Regions from separate parts of the Priestia sp. YIM B13491 genome, predicted to be linked through region 1. Evidence: riboswitches for the same ligand, from Rfam matches in the RefSeq annotation. Region 1 holds a riboswitch; the other holds the start of a gene.
What was found. Region 1 has a riboswitch for cobalamin ahead of ACFX4E_RS21075 ((2Fe-2S) ferredoxin domain-containing protein). Riboswitches for the same ligand answer to the same signal wherever they lie in the genome.

Region 1 (7,803 bases):
AGCACGTTCTTTTAAAATTGTCTGCAGTTTTGGGTGAAAACCGAAATAGCCGGCGAGCTTAAACTCAATGTTTTCATGCTGCATTTTATACTGCGTCACCATTTCTTCCAAACGCTTAATTAGTACTCCTGTAAATAAGAAATACGGGAGAATAACCACTTTTTTAGCGCCTAGTTTTAAACATCGCTCTACCCCTTCATCAATCAGCGGAGCAGTTACGCCCATAAAAGAAGTTTCAACGATTTTATAGTTTGTTTTTTCCCAAAGAAGGCGCGTAATTTTATATAAATCACTGTTTGCATCAGGATCACTTCCTCCTCGCCCTAAGACGATAACAGCCGTGTCTTCAGCTGGAGTTTCTAAATTCTCTCCTGATTCTTGTAATCTCGTTTTTAAAATTTCAAGGACTTCTTCATGAACGCCAATGGGACGTCCGTATACGAAGTTTACGTGTGGATATTTTTCCTTAGCTTCATCTATAGCCGCCGGAATATGTATTTTAGAGTGGCCCGCAGGCAAGAGCATAATTGGAATTACAACTACATCTTGTGCTCCTTTTGCCACACATGTATCAATGCCTTGACTTACATTTGGGCGTTCAAATTCTAGAAAACACGTTTCTACTAAAATAGATGCGTCCCAATCATGCTTCATAGTCGAAATAAATTCGCGAATTTGATCGTTCCCTTCAGGATCTCTGCTTCCATGACCGACAAATAAAACTGATTTCATATAATGCCCTCCCATTTTTTAATCTCCACACGGAGCTGGTTCTACTTTTATTTTTGGTGTTATATCTTGATAGTCGAATCCATAAACGTTCTTCACACGCTTAAAGAATTTATGAAACCGCTCATTAGGATGACCTTTTTCTTTATATTCATGGACAATGTTCTCCACTATTTCAACAATGTCGTCAGGCGCTATACCTTCCGCCACAATTTGACCTGAATGCGCATTGCGTCCAACCGTTTTAGCTCCTAAAAATAAATCAAACGCACCTTTTCTATAGACAATGCCGATATCTTCTTGAACAGCGCCATAGCAAGCCATACCGCATCCATTAATACCAAGCTTCAGCTCTTTTGGCATGTCCATTCCCCCGAGGCGTTTTTGTAATTCTTCCGTATGTGGAATAGCATCGCTTTTTTCTCCGTCACAAAAATCACACGCTTTAATTGTGAACACATCTCCGACCGGAGATAGTAAAAAGGAAGCTGCTTGGAGCTTTTTAATAATCACATCTGGCTGAGCCGTTGGGATTTGCAGTTTGATTTGATGGTCAGGTGTATACTCCATCGTACCTTTTTCACCAACAACTTCTGCTAGTGTTGTCATTTGAACAGGCGTGAATTTCTTATTGGCAAGTCCTGGACTAACCGCCACTTCGAAAATAGACTGTACTGGCTGACGTACGACCGCAGAAGTAGGTTCACCTAAAATTGCTTGAAGCGCTTCTTCTGCAAGAGCTCGTGAAGTTGCTGTTTCTTCTGTTTTGGTCTGAATTGCTTCAATAGTCGAAGCTGTTTGCTTTACAGTCTCTTCTTGATCGAGAGCCCATGGTTCTGCTTCTTTTCGAAGTCGCTGATGCGGTCTTAGCGGCTGCTCCGTTTGGTTGAGGGTATATTTTCGCTGATATCCGCGCGGTGTAATCATTAAATCGTCGTAAAAGAACGTAGATGAATTTCCGACAACAACGGTAGTCAGCATGCCAATTTCATGATTTAACATGTCTTTTAAGTTGGTCATTACGACTTCTTCACGGTCACGATAAGCGCTTTTCACAAGACCAACAGGCGTATCAGGGGAACGATACTTTAATAGAATTCTTTGCGCTTCAACAATTTGTCTTGTTCGTCTTCCGCTCTTTGGGTTGTAAAAAGCCACTACAAAATCTGCTTGTGCAGCTGCTTCAATTCTTTTTTCGATTAGCTCCCAAGGCGTAAGGTGGTCACTTAAACTAATTGTACAAGCATCGTGCATCACGGGCGCTCCAAGGAGAGATGCGCATGAATTGATAGCCGAAATGCCAGGAATTACTTCCAGCTCTACGCCCGTTTCTTTTTTCCAGCCTTTTTCAATCAACACTTCATACACAAGGCCTGCCATTCCGTATACTCCCGCATCTCCGCTCGAAATGACAGCTACGGTTTTTCCTGCTTCAGCTTGCTTTACAGCTTCCTGTGCACGGCTTACTTCTTCGGTCATTCCCGTACTAATAATTTGCTGATTCGTTAACAGTCCTTGAATTAATTCCACATAGGTTTTGTAACCGATGATCATATCACTTTCTTGAATGGCTTCTCTTGCTCGCTGTGTAATATGTTCAAAGCTTCCCGGCCCAAATCCAATAACTAAAAGTTTACCTTTCATGCTAGCTCCTCCTTTATGCGTTACTTTTTACTTTGTCAATTCCTTCTATGGAGTCACTGTTTTCCGGAGAAACGAAACCATTTTGATCATATTCATAAATAAGCGATTCCTTTATACTGCAGCCTCCTGCTAAATGTTCTTCGACAATCCGATGAGCCACGGTTTCAGTGACCTGCTTGTACCAATCTCCTGAAGGATAGACGATAGCTACAGGAGCATCTTTGCATCGTCCGTTACAACGTGTACGCGTTGTATGAACCGTTTCATCCAAATCCAGTTCTGTCACTTTATTTCGAATAGCTTGCGTGGCTTCTTCTCCACCTTTTCTCATACAGCTGCTTCCATTACAAATCAATACGTGATGTTTTGTTCCATTTAAGTTCCACGTCGTCACACTCATTCGCTCCTTTACTAAAAAAAGCGCCTCTATCAATGATAGAGGCGCAGAAAAATTCAAACTAAGTTTTTGCACTTCCACCTATATCCCGTAGGGTAAGCTTCGCATTAGAAAAAGGCTGGTTTCCTGACTTCGATTCATCACTTGATTGCGCCTTCCCGAATACAGTGGCATATGCAATCAGCTCATCTTCACAGTGGCGGGTACCGCGCTGGCTTCACACCAGACTTCCCATTTAACGCAATGTGGACATTGCGCACCTTTTTTGCACGATATGTAGTTTTGCGATACGAGAAAAACCCGCTTCGCTAATATGCGAGCGGGTAAAACGTCAGAATAAGAGTGTACACGAATGCCACTTTAAGCCAACGTTTCCCTTCCCGCTCCCCGGAGAAATAGAAACTTCACAATAAAGACAGGTCTCCTGACTTGTGTATCATTCTACTTGAGAACCTTCCCGTGATTTTTCCACAGTGGTTATACTCGTTCGTCCACACTTACAGTTGCGGGGGCAGTACTGGTCTTTCACCAGTTTCCCTATTAAGCCTTCTTGGCATCTTTACTGTTGCTGTTTGATATATATGAACCTTTTAAACTATCAGAATAATAGAAGTAACTACCATATCATAGCGTACATTTTTTTTTATTTCAACTCTATTCTTTTTATAGGATATAAAGAGCCATAAAAAAACAAGAGCAAAAAATCAGCTCTTGTTTTTCTACTTATATAGCTACCAATGTTAAATGAGGATCATTATAATACACGACTTCTGAAAGAACTTTACAGCCATTTGTTTTGGCAAAAGCTTCTCTCGCCTGCTTTTCAGTTTCAAATTCAAACATTTTCATTTCTTTTCCAGCATATACCGTCAGTACCCACATGAAAAGATTCGCCTCCGATTATTGTAGTGATCGCTATATCCACATTATGACGAAACCATTTCCTTTTGAAAACCCATTCTACAAAACTTGTCACAAGAAACTTTTAAAAATTTAAAAACATTTTAACTTCTGTAAATGAACAAAATGTACAAAAGGTTTAAGCAGTATTGTACCTTTTTAAAAAGGTGCTTTTTTAACCAACTGTTGATTCACCAGTAAAAAAATATATAGTATTTATAAAAAAAAAGAAGCCAGACAGCCGGCTTCTTTTTTAAGAAAGGAAAGAACAGACATCACAATCCCGTTCTGTTCTTTCCTTTGCATAAAAATACACTAATTAAATATCCCTTTCTTAAAGCAGAATCATGTTCGACTGAACATAGTAATAGAGAAGCTTATACGTATGATTCAATGAATCTTGATGCGTTCTCTCAAACGCATGAGAAGAATCAATTCCTGGACCAATCAAGCCGTGTACGATATCGTGTCCGGCACGAATAGCAGCAGAAGCATCTGATCCGTAAAACGGATAAATATCTAATTTGTACTGAATATCATGCTGCTTAGCTAGCTCCACTAAATGCTTTCTCAAACCGTAATGATATGGGCCGCTTGAATCTTTTACACAAATAGACACGGTGTATTCATCAGTAGATTGTCCATCTCCCATAGCACCCATATCAACCGCTAAGTATTCTACTGTTTGAGGCGTAATGTTCGAATTTCCTCCGTATCCAATTTCTTCATTATTTGAAATGAGAAAATGCGTAGTGTATGGCAGTTCGATCTGTTCTTCTTGAATTATTTTCATGAGCTGAAGCAATAAAGCTACGCTTGCTTTATCATCGAGATGACGAGATTTAATAAAACCGCTTTTTGTTATTTCTACACGAGGATCAAACGAAACAAAGTCGCCGACTTCAATTCCAAGACTGCGAACATCTTCTGCGCTATGTACTTTTTCATCCAATCGAATTTCTATATTTTCTTGATTCCGCTCAGCTTTCCCTGCATCTTTATACACATGAACAGATGTTTGATGCATAAGGATGGTTCCTTTAAATACTTCTCCTGATGAAGTTTCAATTTCACAATATTCTCCTTCAATAGAATTGTAGCGAAACCCTCCAATCAGGTCGATTTTCAGACGTCCACTCGGTTTGATTTCTTTTACCATAGCACCTAATGTATCGACATGAGCCGTCAGCATGCGGTGGTGATCTGTATCTTTACCGGGAATAGTAGCGACTAAGCCCCCTTTTCGATTGCGATACGTTTGAATATTTAGCTCTTTTACATAGTCTTCGACAAATGAAATTACCTTTTCTGTATTTCCAGAAGGACTGGGAATCGAAACAAGCTTTTTAATTAACTGAACAGTTTCCGTCATTATGACACTTCCTTTGTCTCTCATTTCTTTTATTTTACCATATGTTTCAAAAAAGATAACAGGCAGCTCCAAACAAAAAAGCCGGGCATCTGCCCAGCTTTTTTGTTTTAAGCTATGTTTGATTTCTTTAATTCATTTGTGTAATTTAATGATTTTTGCTTATCAAACTCGCCTTCAGACTTGGACATTACAATAGCAGCTAAAGCATTTCCTACTACGTTAACTGTGGTACGCATCATATCAAGAATGCGGTCAATTCCTGCAATAAATGCCATGCCTTCAAGAGGGAAGCCCATAGATTCAAGTGTAGCAAGTACAACTACAAACGATGCCCCTGGTACACCAGCCATTCCTTTTGAGGTTAACATTAGCACAAGAAGGAGCTGAATTTGGTCCATAATGGAAAGGTCGATGCCGTACATTTGAGCAATAAACAGCGATGCCAGCGCCTGATAAATGGTTGAACCATCTAAATTAAACGTGTAGCCCGTTGGAATAACAAACGATGTAACCGATTTAGAACAGCCGAAGTCTTCCATCTTTTTGATAAGAGACGGTAAAACGGCTTCTGAACTTGCCGTTGTAAAAGCAAGAAGCAGCTCGTCTTTTAACACTTTTATCAGCGTAAACATGCTTGTTCCAGCCATTTTAGCAATAATTCCAAGAACCACAAGCACAAAGAAAATCATGGTGAAGTAAACGGCGAACACTAATTTTCCTAATGGAATAAGTGATCCGACACCAAACTTTATAATATTAACACCAATAAGTGCAAATACACCTACTGGAGCAAACTTCATCACCAAATTAGTTACCCAAAACATTGCATCCAAGACGCCTTCAAAAAAGGCTAAAACAGGTTTTCCTCTCTCTCCAATCGAAGCTACGCCTACACCAAACAGTACGGAAAATAAAATGATTGGTAAAAGATCGCCTTCTGCTACCGATTGAAAGACGTTTGTCGGAACAATATGAAGAAGCTCTTGAGCAATCCCTGTACTTTCAGACGTTTTTGCCGTTGCCTCATATTGAGAAATATCGCTTTTTTCAATATGTCCCATATCAACCCCTGCACCAGGGTGAAATAAGTTCGCGGCAATAATCCCCACTACAATAGCAATGGTTGTAACAATTTCAAAATAAAGAATTGTTTTTCCGCCAAGCTTACCTAATTTTTTGATATCGCCTACTCCTGCGACCGCTACGATTAATGCTGAAATCACAATCGGTACGACAATCATCTTAATTAAATGAATAAATATGTCTCCAATCGGCTGTAAAATAGAAATGGCTGTATCGCTTCCGTAAAAGATAGCACCTACAGCTACGCCTAAAATCAGTCCAATTAGAATCTGAGTTGCTAGACCTAACCTTTTCACTTTCTTGCTCCTTTCGCACAGTTGACTTTCATCCATCGAGCATATGCGGTTCCGCGAACCGTGTATAAATATACATCCTTACAGCACCTTATGTAAACAGTTCTTTACTAAAAGGATGTAAGGCCGCACATGCGAATTTTTAAAACTTACAGTTCTGTTTTATCATATCAAATAATTGTTGTATATTGAGATTTTTTTGCTAAGAATTTTTCTATTTTTGCTATTTCAGCGAATAAATTAAAAAAATAAAATTTTATATTGAAATATGCATTTTAGGTTAGTATAATACGATACATGTTTATTTTTATTATTCGAATATAAAATTCTGAAAATTTTAATTATTCAACACGATAATAAAAAGCATTTATAATTTTGGAGGTTTTAACGTGTCAAACAAAGTTCCTTTTTCATTTATAGTGGTTATTGGCTTTATGCTTTTTGCCCTATTCTTCGGTGCAGGTAATTTAATCTTCCCTGCAATGTTAGGTCAGTCTGCTGGAAGCAATATTTGGTCAGCAAACGCTGGATTTTTAGTAACGGGTGTAGGTCTGCCTCTTCTAGGCGTTCTCGCGTTTGGTTTTTCCGGAAAAGAGGATCTGCAGTCTTTAGCTAGTCGCGTACACCCAGCTTTCGGTATTATCTTTACTACGATTTTATACTTGGCAATCGGACCGCTTTTTGCGATGCCAAGAACGGGAAGCGTTTCGTTCGAAATCGGCGTTAAGCCTTTTTTATCAGAAAATTCAGGGCACCTTCCCCTTATCATTTTCACGGTAATTTTCTTTACTATTACCTGCTTTTTTTCGCTAAATCCTGCGAAAATTGTCGATTTAGTAGGAAAAGTTTTAACACCTATTAAATTAACGTTTATTGGAATATTGGTAGTTGTAGCCGTTGTGAACCCAATTGGAAAATTTGAAGCACCAAGCGAAGCTTATACAACACACTCATTTTTTAAAGGCTTCCAAGAAGGCTACTTAACAATGGATACACTAGCATCATTTGTTTTTGGAATTATTATTATTAATGCAATTAAAGAAAAAGGAGCAAAATCCAACCGACAAATTATCACAATTTGTGCAAAAGCTACGGCTATCGCTGCCGTTATTTTAGCTCTTATTTATAGTGCATTGTCCTATATGGGTGCTTCAAGCGTATCAGAGCTTGGACGTCTTGATAACGGAGGTACGGTTTTGGCTGAAGTATCAAATTACTACTTTGGCTCTTACGGAGGAATTCTTTTAGGTCTGATGATTACCGTTGCTTGTTTAACAACAAGTGTAGGTCTTGTAACATCTTGTTCATCTTTTTTCCATAAGCTGTTTCCAAGTGTTTCTTATAAGTTGATTGCTGTTATTTTATCAGCATTCAGCGCCGTTGTA
Region 2 (7,803 bases), on a different contig from region 1:
TAATCGTTTCTTCGCTAGGTATCGGTAACCGCGAAGACCCGGCTCGCTTAGTGTTTGACGGTAAACAAGGAGAAGGCGTAGTGGTTTCCATGGCTGACTTAGGTACGCATTACAAGCTGTTAATTAACGAAGTATCGGCATTTGAGCCGGAAGTTCCAGCTCCAAATCTTCCGGTAGCGCGCGTGCTTTGGAACATTAAGCCGAACTTCCAAGACGGCGTTAAAGCGTGGATTGAAAACGGAGGAGGCCATCATACGGTTCTTTCACTAAATTTAACGACGGATCAAATCGTGAGCTATGCAAAGCTTGTGGATCTAGAGTACGTCATTATTAAGTAAGCATTCACATTTCCGAGGGAGCGCTGCTTCCTTGGAAGTGAAAATATAGCCTCAGTAAAAGAACGCTGTTTTTAAGAATAAATGAAAGCGTTTTAAATAAGTGTGGTAGGAAGCAAAATTAAGACAATACAAAGGGGATCTATAATCATGAGTAAAGTATCAAGTAAGTTTATCTTCTTTTTCGGCTCATTTGCCGGTATTTTATTCGGTTATGATATTGGGATTATTGCTGGTGCAGAAGGTCATATCCGTGAAGCGTTTCATTTGAGTCCGCTGTGGCTGGGAATTGTGGTTTCATCGCTAATGGGCGGAGCAATTATCGGTTCCATTTTAAGCGGATTGTTAGGGGATAAGTTTGGACGAAGAAAGTTAATTTTAATTTCGTCGATCATCTTTCTTTTAGGCTCCATCGGTTCAGCGATTGCACCAGAGGAAATTACGTTAACGATTGCGCGCGTCTTTTTAGGTACAGCAGTAGGAACGGCTTCTTCGTTAGTTCCTGCCTATATGTCAGAAATCGCACCTGCTCATATTCGCGGGAAGCTTTCAGGTTTAAATCAGCTAATGATTGTAATTGGATTATTATTAAGCTATATCGTAGCCTTTATTTTTGAGCCGGTTCCAAACAGCTGGCGATTAATGCTCGGCAGCGCCGGTATTTTTGCAATTGTATTATGCATCGGTATGATCAAGCTTCCAGAGTCGCCTCGCTACTTAATTAAAAATGGAATGCCAGATAAAGCGCGTGAAGTGCTGCGTACGCTTCGCCGGTCAACAGCTGAAGTGGAAGCTGAAGTGTCTGAAATTGAAAGCGTAGCTGTTCATGAACAATCAGGAATTAAACAGCTGTTTCATAAAAAGTTTCGTCTAGCTTTAATTATCGGTGTCGGAATGGCAACTTTTCAGCAGGTTCAAGGCTCAAACTCAATTGTTTATTATGCAACAAGCATTGCTCGTCAAGTTGGTTTAGCGCCGCAGGTAGCTGCTGGTTTTACGGTTATTGTTGGGGTAATCTTCGTCGTGACAACACTTATTTTTCTGCAGTTTGTCGATAGATTCAACCGCCGTACCATTCTTACGATTGGCGGCGCGGGTATGGCTCTTTCATTTTTCACACCGGCTATTCTAGGAGCGTTAGGCGTTAATGAAGTCGTTGTTAACTGGGTTACGTTAATTGCTCTTTGCTGCTTTATCCTTTGCTATGCGTTTTCTTGGGCGCCGCTTACGTGGATCATTGTAGGAGAAATTTTCCCGCTTTCTGTACGCGGAATCGGTGCTGGGATTTCATCTGCTTTTAACTGGACGGGATCGCTGGCAGTAGGGCTTGTGTTCCCAATTTTAGCTGATCAGTTTAGTTTGGGCGTTATCTTTTCAACGTTCGGGATCATTTGTATTCTCGGATTATTCTTCATACGTTTTGTAGTTGTTGAAACAAAAGGACGCAGCCTAGAGCAAATTGAAACGGACATGGCAGCTCGGTCTGCAAGGAAGTCTTTAAGTCCGGTTGAGCGTAATAAGTACGTTTGATTATGGTGAACGCTCAACTTGTAAGAACCCTTTGCTATCTCAGCAAGGGGTTCTTTTTTAGATTAGTAGGATTCTAGCTTTTATGTTGTCCTATCAGTGCTTAACAAAATAAAAGGATAGATAGGCTATGGAAACTAATTTAAATGTGCGTTCTGCTTACAAGAAGGTAGTGACCTTCATCAACAATTTCTCATATAAATAAGTAAGCTTGTTTACTTTTAACTAAATTTATTTATTAATAGGGGGATTAACTAGTTGATGAATTTGACGCTTCATGAACGTTCTGAAAAGTTATTAAAGCAAAGAATTAAACAATTAAACCCGAGAGATCCATTTAACTTTGTTTTTATGGGCGACAGCAGAGGTGACGGACCAAACGATAATTGTTACACGATGAGCGGTGAATTTGAGCTTGTGTTAAAAAAGGCGGTAGAATTGAACCCGCTGTTTATTATTCATGGGGGAGACACCGTCTATACAGGGAAAAAAGAGTATTTGGAGCATTTTGTTAAAGTTGTTGAAAAAATCGCACCAAACATTCCTATGTTTGTATGCGTAGGGAATCATGATGAATTAAACCTTGAGGAAAGCAACCTAGAAAACTTCAGAGCTACTATCGGAAAAGTACACTGGGTCATCGATATTCCTGTCTTCAACTTCCGATGCATCGCACTAAATAATATTATCAGTCCCAAGAATAAAATATATGGATTTACAGATAGAGAGCTGAATTATTTAGAGCAGCAGCTGGAGGATGCTCCTCGTAATACCGTTTTAGCTATGCATGCCCAGCCAAATATTGGCCGGTGGACAAACCTTGAAGGGTTTCCTGTAACGACTACTCAAAGTCAAGAATTTTTTGATTTAATTCAAGAACACCGCGTGAAAAAAGTGTTAGTCAGCCACGTGCATGCGTATGACGAGCAGTTTATTAGAAAAAACAGAAACGGGTCGTTTACGCTTGGAAGAGGCACTGATTTTGTATTGTCAGGAGGCGCCGGTGCCCCCCTTGATTTTGAGCCGCCTTTAATTTTAAACAATTATAATTTTACGGAGTTTTTTGTAAGCAGGTACGACATTTTAGGACCTCTTCTTTGGAAGGATTTTGGACGACCTCGAAGAAATTGTTTGTAAAAACAAGAAAGTAGAAAGCTAGGTTCAAAAAAAGAGGCTGGAACAAAAGGGTTTTAGACGAAGTGAAACGAATCATCGATCAAGATGTGTGATTAGTGGTTCGTTTTTTGGTTAGGGTAAACGTAGGTTTCATGTGTATAGGTCTTTCTAGCAGGTGATTGGAGGACAAGACGAAGACTCCCGCAAAAATCGAAATCTCGTACGGAAATCAACTGCGTTGTCACAAGGGATTCAGCTCATGTATCCCATTTGCCTTTAGATTGAATTCATTTCGTTATGTCTCAACCTCTTTTGGAAAAATGTGCATAACTCTTAACGAAACCTTGTAGCAGAAGGCTAAGTCAAACGTTATAATAGATAATGAATGATGATATATTCTCTATATTTGTCATATATTTGTATTACATATGTAATTAAAGAAAAACATTCACTTGATATACTGTTTAATGACTTAACTTTATCTTAACATTTACAGTGAAATGCCTGCTTATAGAGGCTTAGAACATACACAGCAAATGGAGGAGCAATCATGGCAAACGAAAAGATGCAAGAAGGACTTGATCGTTTTATCAAGGAAGATTTAAATGACCTTTTAGGTAGACTGTTCCCCTTAATGGACCGGGAGTGTGCCGAAGAAAAAAGAAAGCTTATCGAAACAGCGGTAGAGTATATCTATTCGTCAGGATATCACCAGGGAGCAAAAGATTTAATTGAAACACATCGAAAAGATGATTACAAATTGTTAAGGCAAAAATTAGCGTCAGCACCTCCTGAAAACTGATTTTTTAAAAATTTTTTTGACAACATAAATCTAAGGTGTTAAAATGACTCTACATTCAAAATATTATAAACAATTAAAACTCTTATTGAGAGAGGCGGAGGGACTGGCCCTGTGAAGCCCGGCAACCATTTAACATTCTTGTTGAAAAGGTGCTACATCCTGCAAAGCGTACAGCTTTGAAAGATAAGAGAGGATTTCATAGATACTATGCCTCTCTATTCGTGATAGAGAGGCTTTTTATTTTATGTGAATATGTTTTGAATGAACAATTTTATAAAAATGCATCAGGTGCTGTGTAACGAATGTACGCAGCTTAAAAGGGAAGACCGGTGAAAAGCCGGCGCGGTCCCGCCACTGTAATGGGGAGCAACTTATTAACCACTGTTTCATGTTGAAATGGGAAGGGATAAGAAGCGATGAACCTAAGTCAGGAGACCTGCCTGTTGTATGCACTTAAGCTCTACGGGATATAGAGAGGAGTGAGGAATACGTGTTGAGAAAAACAGGCTATCTCAACTTTAGTTAAGTATGCGTATCATCTCTCTTTTCATTTCGAAAAGAGAGATTTTTTAGTTTACCGATAAAAAATATACAGGGAGTGGAAAAAATGAGCAGTGTAAAAAGTTCAAACTTAGGTTATCCAAGAATTGGTGAAAAACGAGAATGGAAAAAAGCGCTTGAGCAGTTTTGGGCAGGAAAACTAGAGAAAGATATCTTTCTGCAGGAAATTGAATCTCTTCGTCTAGGGCATCTGAAAAAACAGCGTGATGCAGAAATTGAATTGATTCCAGTCGGCGATTTCAGTTTATACGATCACGTGCTAGATACAGCGACTATGTTTGGTCTAGTGCCAAAGCGCTTTGATTATGACGGAGGACCGGTATCGCTTGAAACGTATTTTGACATCGCCCGAGGAACAAAAGGTGCGGTAGCCTCTACGATGACAAAATGGTTTAACACAAATTATCACTACATCGTACCAGAGCTTGAGGAATGTACGCCGTCTCTTGTAGAAAATCGCCCGCTTCAGTTTTACAAAGAAGCAAAACAGAAGCTGAATATTGAAGGCAAGCCCGTGATTTTAGGTCCAGTAACATTTGTGAAACTGTCAAAAGGATATAAAAAAAATGAGTTTAAAGAAATAGTTGAACAATTTGTTCCTCTGTATGCGACTATTTTAGCTGAGCTTCAGGCAGAAGGAGTAGAGTGGGTACAGATAGATGAGCCGATTTTATCTACAACGCTATCAAAAGAAGACCTGGCACTTTACACAGAAGTCTATCAAACTTTGAAGGAAGCGGCACCGAATGTAAAAATCATTTTGCAAACGTATTTTGACAGCGTTGATCACTACAAAGAAGTTGTGTCTCTTCCTGTTGAAGGAATCGGTTTAGACTTTGTGCATGACCGAGGCGAAAATCTCACGGCTCTTAATAAATATGGTTTTCCGAGTGATAAAGTGCTGGCAGCAGGAGTGATTGACGGACGAAACATTTGGCGTGAAAATTTGGACGAGCAGCTTTTAACGATCAGTGAAATTGAAGAAGCCGTATCAAAAGATCGTTTGATCCTGCAGCCTTCATCAAGTCTACTACATGTTCCTGTCACGGTGAAAAATGAAGAGACGATTGATCCAGTATTGAAAAATGCGCTCTCTTTTGCAGATGAAAAGCTGAAGGAAATTACGCTGTTAACAAAAGCGGCGCAGCAAGGAAAAGAAGCAATAGAAGAAGGAATAAGCGTAAGCAAGCAGGCAATTCAAGCATTAAATGGATCATCTTTTCGAAATCATCAAGACGTGCAAAAAGAGCTGAAGCAGCTGCACAGCTATAAAGCAGAGCGACAAGCGCCGTTTGACGTGCGTCAGCGCGTTCAGCAAGAAGCGTTTCAACTGCCGCTTCTTCCAACGACAACGATTGGAAGCTTTCCGCAAACAAAAGAAGTGCGAAAAGAGCGTCTAAAATGGCGTAAAGGCGAGTTAAGCGATGAAGCATATGAAGCGTACATTAACGAGGAAATAAAAAAATGGATTGAAATTCAAGAAGACATCGGCTTAGATGTCCTTGTGCACGGAGAGTTTGAGCGTACGGATATGGTCGAATACTTCGGTGAGAAATTAGGAGGCTTTCAGTTTACGAAGTTTGGCTGGGTGCAATCTTACGGTTCTCGCTGCGTGAAGCCGCCGCTTATTTACGGAGATGTATCGTATGAGCAGGCGATGACGATCAAAGAAACGGTCTACGCACAGTCTCTAACCAATAAGCCGGTTAAAGGAATGCTGACGGGTCCGATTACGATTTTAAACTGGTCGTTTGTGCGTGATGATATCCCGCGCTACGACGTGGCAAATCAAATTGCGCTTGCTCTTAGAAAAGAAGTAGAAGCACTTGAAAGTCAGGGCATTTCAATGATTCAAGTAGATGAACCGGCGCTGCGTGAAGGATTGCCGTTAAAACGAGAAAACTGGAACAGTTACTTAAATGCTGCGGTGTATGCATTTAAACTAGCGACGGTATCGGTGCAAAACGAGACGCAAATTCACACGCATATGTGCTATTCGGAATTCGAAGAAATTATTGATGCGATTAAAGCGCTGGATGCCGACGTGATTTCTATTGAAACATCTAAAAGCCACGGCGAATTAATTTATGCGTTTGAAAAACATACGTATAATCAAGGAATTGGACTTGGCGTATATGATATCCACAGCCCGCGTGTACCGAAGCTTGAAGAGCTTCAGCGAAACATTGACCGTGCTCTAAAGGTGCTTGATCCTGCATTATTTTGGATTAATCCCGACTGCGGCCTTAAAACAAGAGGAATCAGCGAGACGGTTGAAGCTTTAAAAGTGATGGTTGAGTCTGCAAAACAAACCAGAAAAAATTTATTACAAAACGTTTAATAATAAGAAATTAAAGGACAAGCAGTGTAACCGCTACACTGCTTGGTCTTATGGGATTTTAAAAGGCCAAAAATATCCATTGACACTTCCCGTACATTTTTGTATCTTTTTAAAGGTGTTTTTAAAATCAGGGAGGTACAACATGAGTAACAACAGCACGCAGCACGTTAAAATTGTAACAGCGGATCCATCAGCGCTAGGTCTATTCGGACTTGCCATGGTAACACTTGTTGCATCGTTTCAAAAGCTTGGGGTAACCGATGGTGTTTCATTGGTATTGCCATGGGCGATTTTTTTAGGCGGAATAGGACAGTTAATCGCGTCTATGCAAGATTTCAAACATAATAATACCTTCGGCGCAACTGCTTTTGGTGCCTTCGGATTATTTTGGCTAGGTGTAGCTATGACATGGCTTATTCAGCTTGGAGCATTTGGGGAAGCGCTCGCAAAAGAAGCGGATCCGAAGCAGCTCGCATTTGCTTTTGTCGGCTACTTGATTTTCAGCGTTTTTATGACAGTTGGAGCAATGGGCACTCATAAAGTATTATTTATTATTTTTGTGTTAATTGATTTCTTATTCATTGGATTATCGCTAAGTACATTTGGTGTGGCATATGAATACACGCACTTACTAGCAGCAGTGTCAGAGCTATTGATTGCTCTGTTTTCATTCTATGGATCTGCAGCGGCTGTATTAAATACTCACTACGGTCGAGTTGTGCTTCCGGTGGGCAAGCCGTTTGGAGCATTTATCAAATAATCAAGATGTTAATTAAAAAGCGAACTAGGGTTGAATTCTGTATGATGCAGAGGTCAATCCTTTTTTGTTTGGGCATTTTTATATATAGTAGAAAGAGATAGTTATATGTAATAGAAGCTTTTAGAGAAAAAAGAGAAATACATAATGAGAGGAAACGTTTCAATGATTATAAGACAAGTGGATGAAAAAGATTTAAACCAATTAATTACGTTAGAAAACAAAGGCTTTACACCTGAAGAAGCTGCCTCAGAACATGCATTTATCACGCGGATCAACACCATTCCTGATACGTTTATCATCGCCCAAGAAAATGAAGAAATAATCGGATATGTGAACGGTCCCGTCATTTCAGCTCCGTTTA

Region 2: it holds a riboswitch for cobalamin, as region 1 does, so the genes downstream of both, metE (5-methyltetrahydropteroyltriglutamate--homocysteine S-methyltransferase) here and ACFX4E_RS21075 ((2Fe-2S) ferredoxin domain-containing protein) in region 1, are expected to answer to the same signal.

Annotation. Positions count from the first base shown of each region.
Region 1 covers NZ_JBHZOR010000006.1:125,936-133,738, forward strand. Annotated here, with positions in the region: gene ACFX4E_RS21065 (sirohydrochlorin chelatase) at 1-732, opposite strand, end outside; gene cobJ (precorrin-3B C(17)-methyltransferase) at 751-2,373, opposite strand; gene ACFX4E_RS21075 ((2Fe-2S) ferredoxin domain-containing protein) at 2,387-2,767, opposite strand; cobalamin riboswitch at 2,870-3,049, opposite strand; cobalamin riboswitch at 3,168-3,346, opposite strand; gene ACFX4E_RS21080 (hypothetical protein) at 3,494-3,652, opposite strand; gene ACFX4E_RS21085 (M42 family metallopeptidase) at 4,005-5,042, opposite strand; gene ACFX4E_RS21090 (cation:dicarboxylate symporter family transporter) at 5,150-6,421, opposite strand; gene brnQ (branched-chain amino acid transport system II carrier protein) at 6,808-7,803, shown strand, end outside.
Region 2 covers NZ_JBHZOR010000003.1:651,951-659,753, reverse strand. Annotated here, with positions in the region: gene araA (L-arabinose isomerase) at 1-338, shown strand, start outside; gene ACFX4E_RS14570 (sugar porter family MFS transporter) at 486-1,865, shown strand; gene ACFX4E_RS14565 (metallophosphoesterase family protein) at 2,124-2,999, shown strand; gene ACFX4E_RS14560 (hypothetical protein) at 3,529-3,780, shown strand; SAM riboswitch class I at 3,860-3,970, shown strand; cobalamin riboswitch at 4,050-4,238, shown strand; gene metE (5-methyltetrahydropteroyltriglutamate--homocysteine S-methyltransferase) at 4,388-6,682, shown strand; gene ACFX4E_RS14550 (acetate uptake transporter) at 6,825-7,442, shown strand; gene ACFX4E_RS14545 (GNAT family N-acetyltransferase) at 7,587-7,803, shown strand, end outside.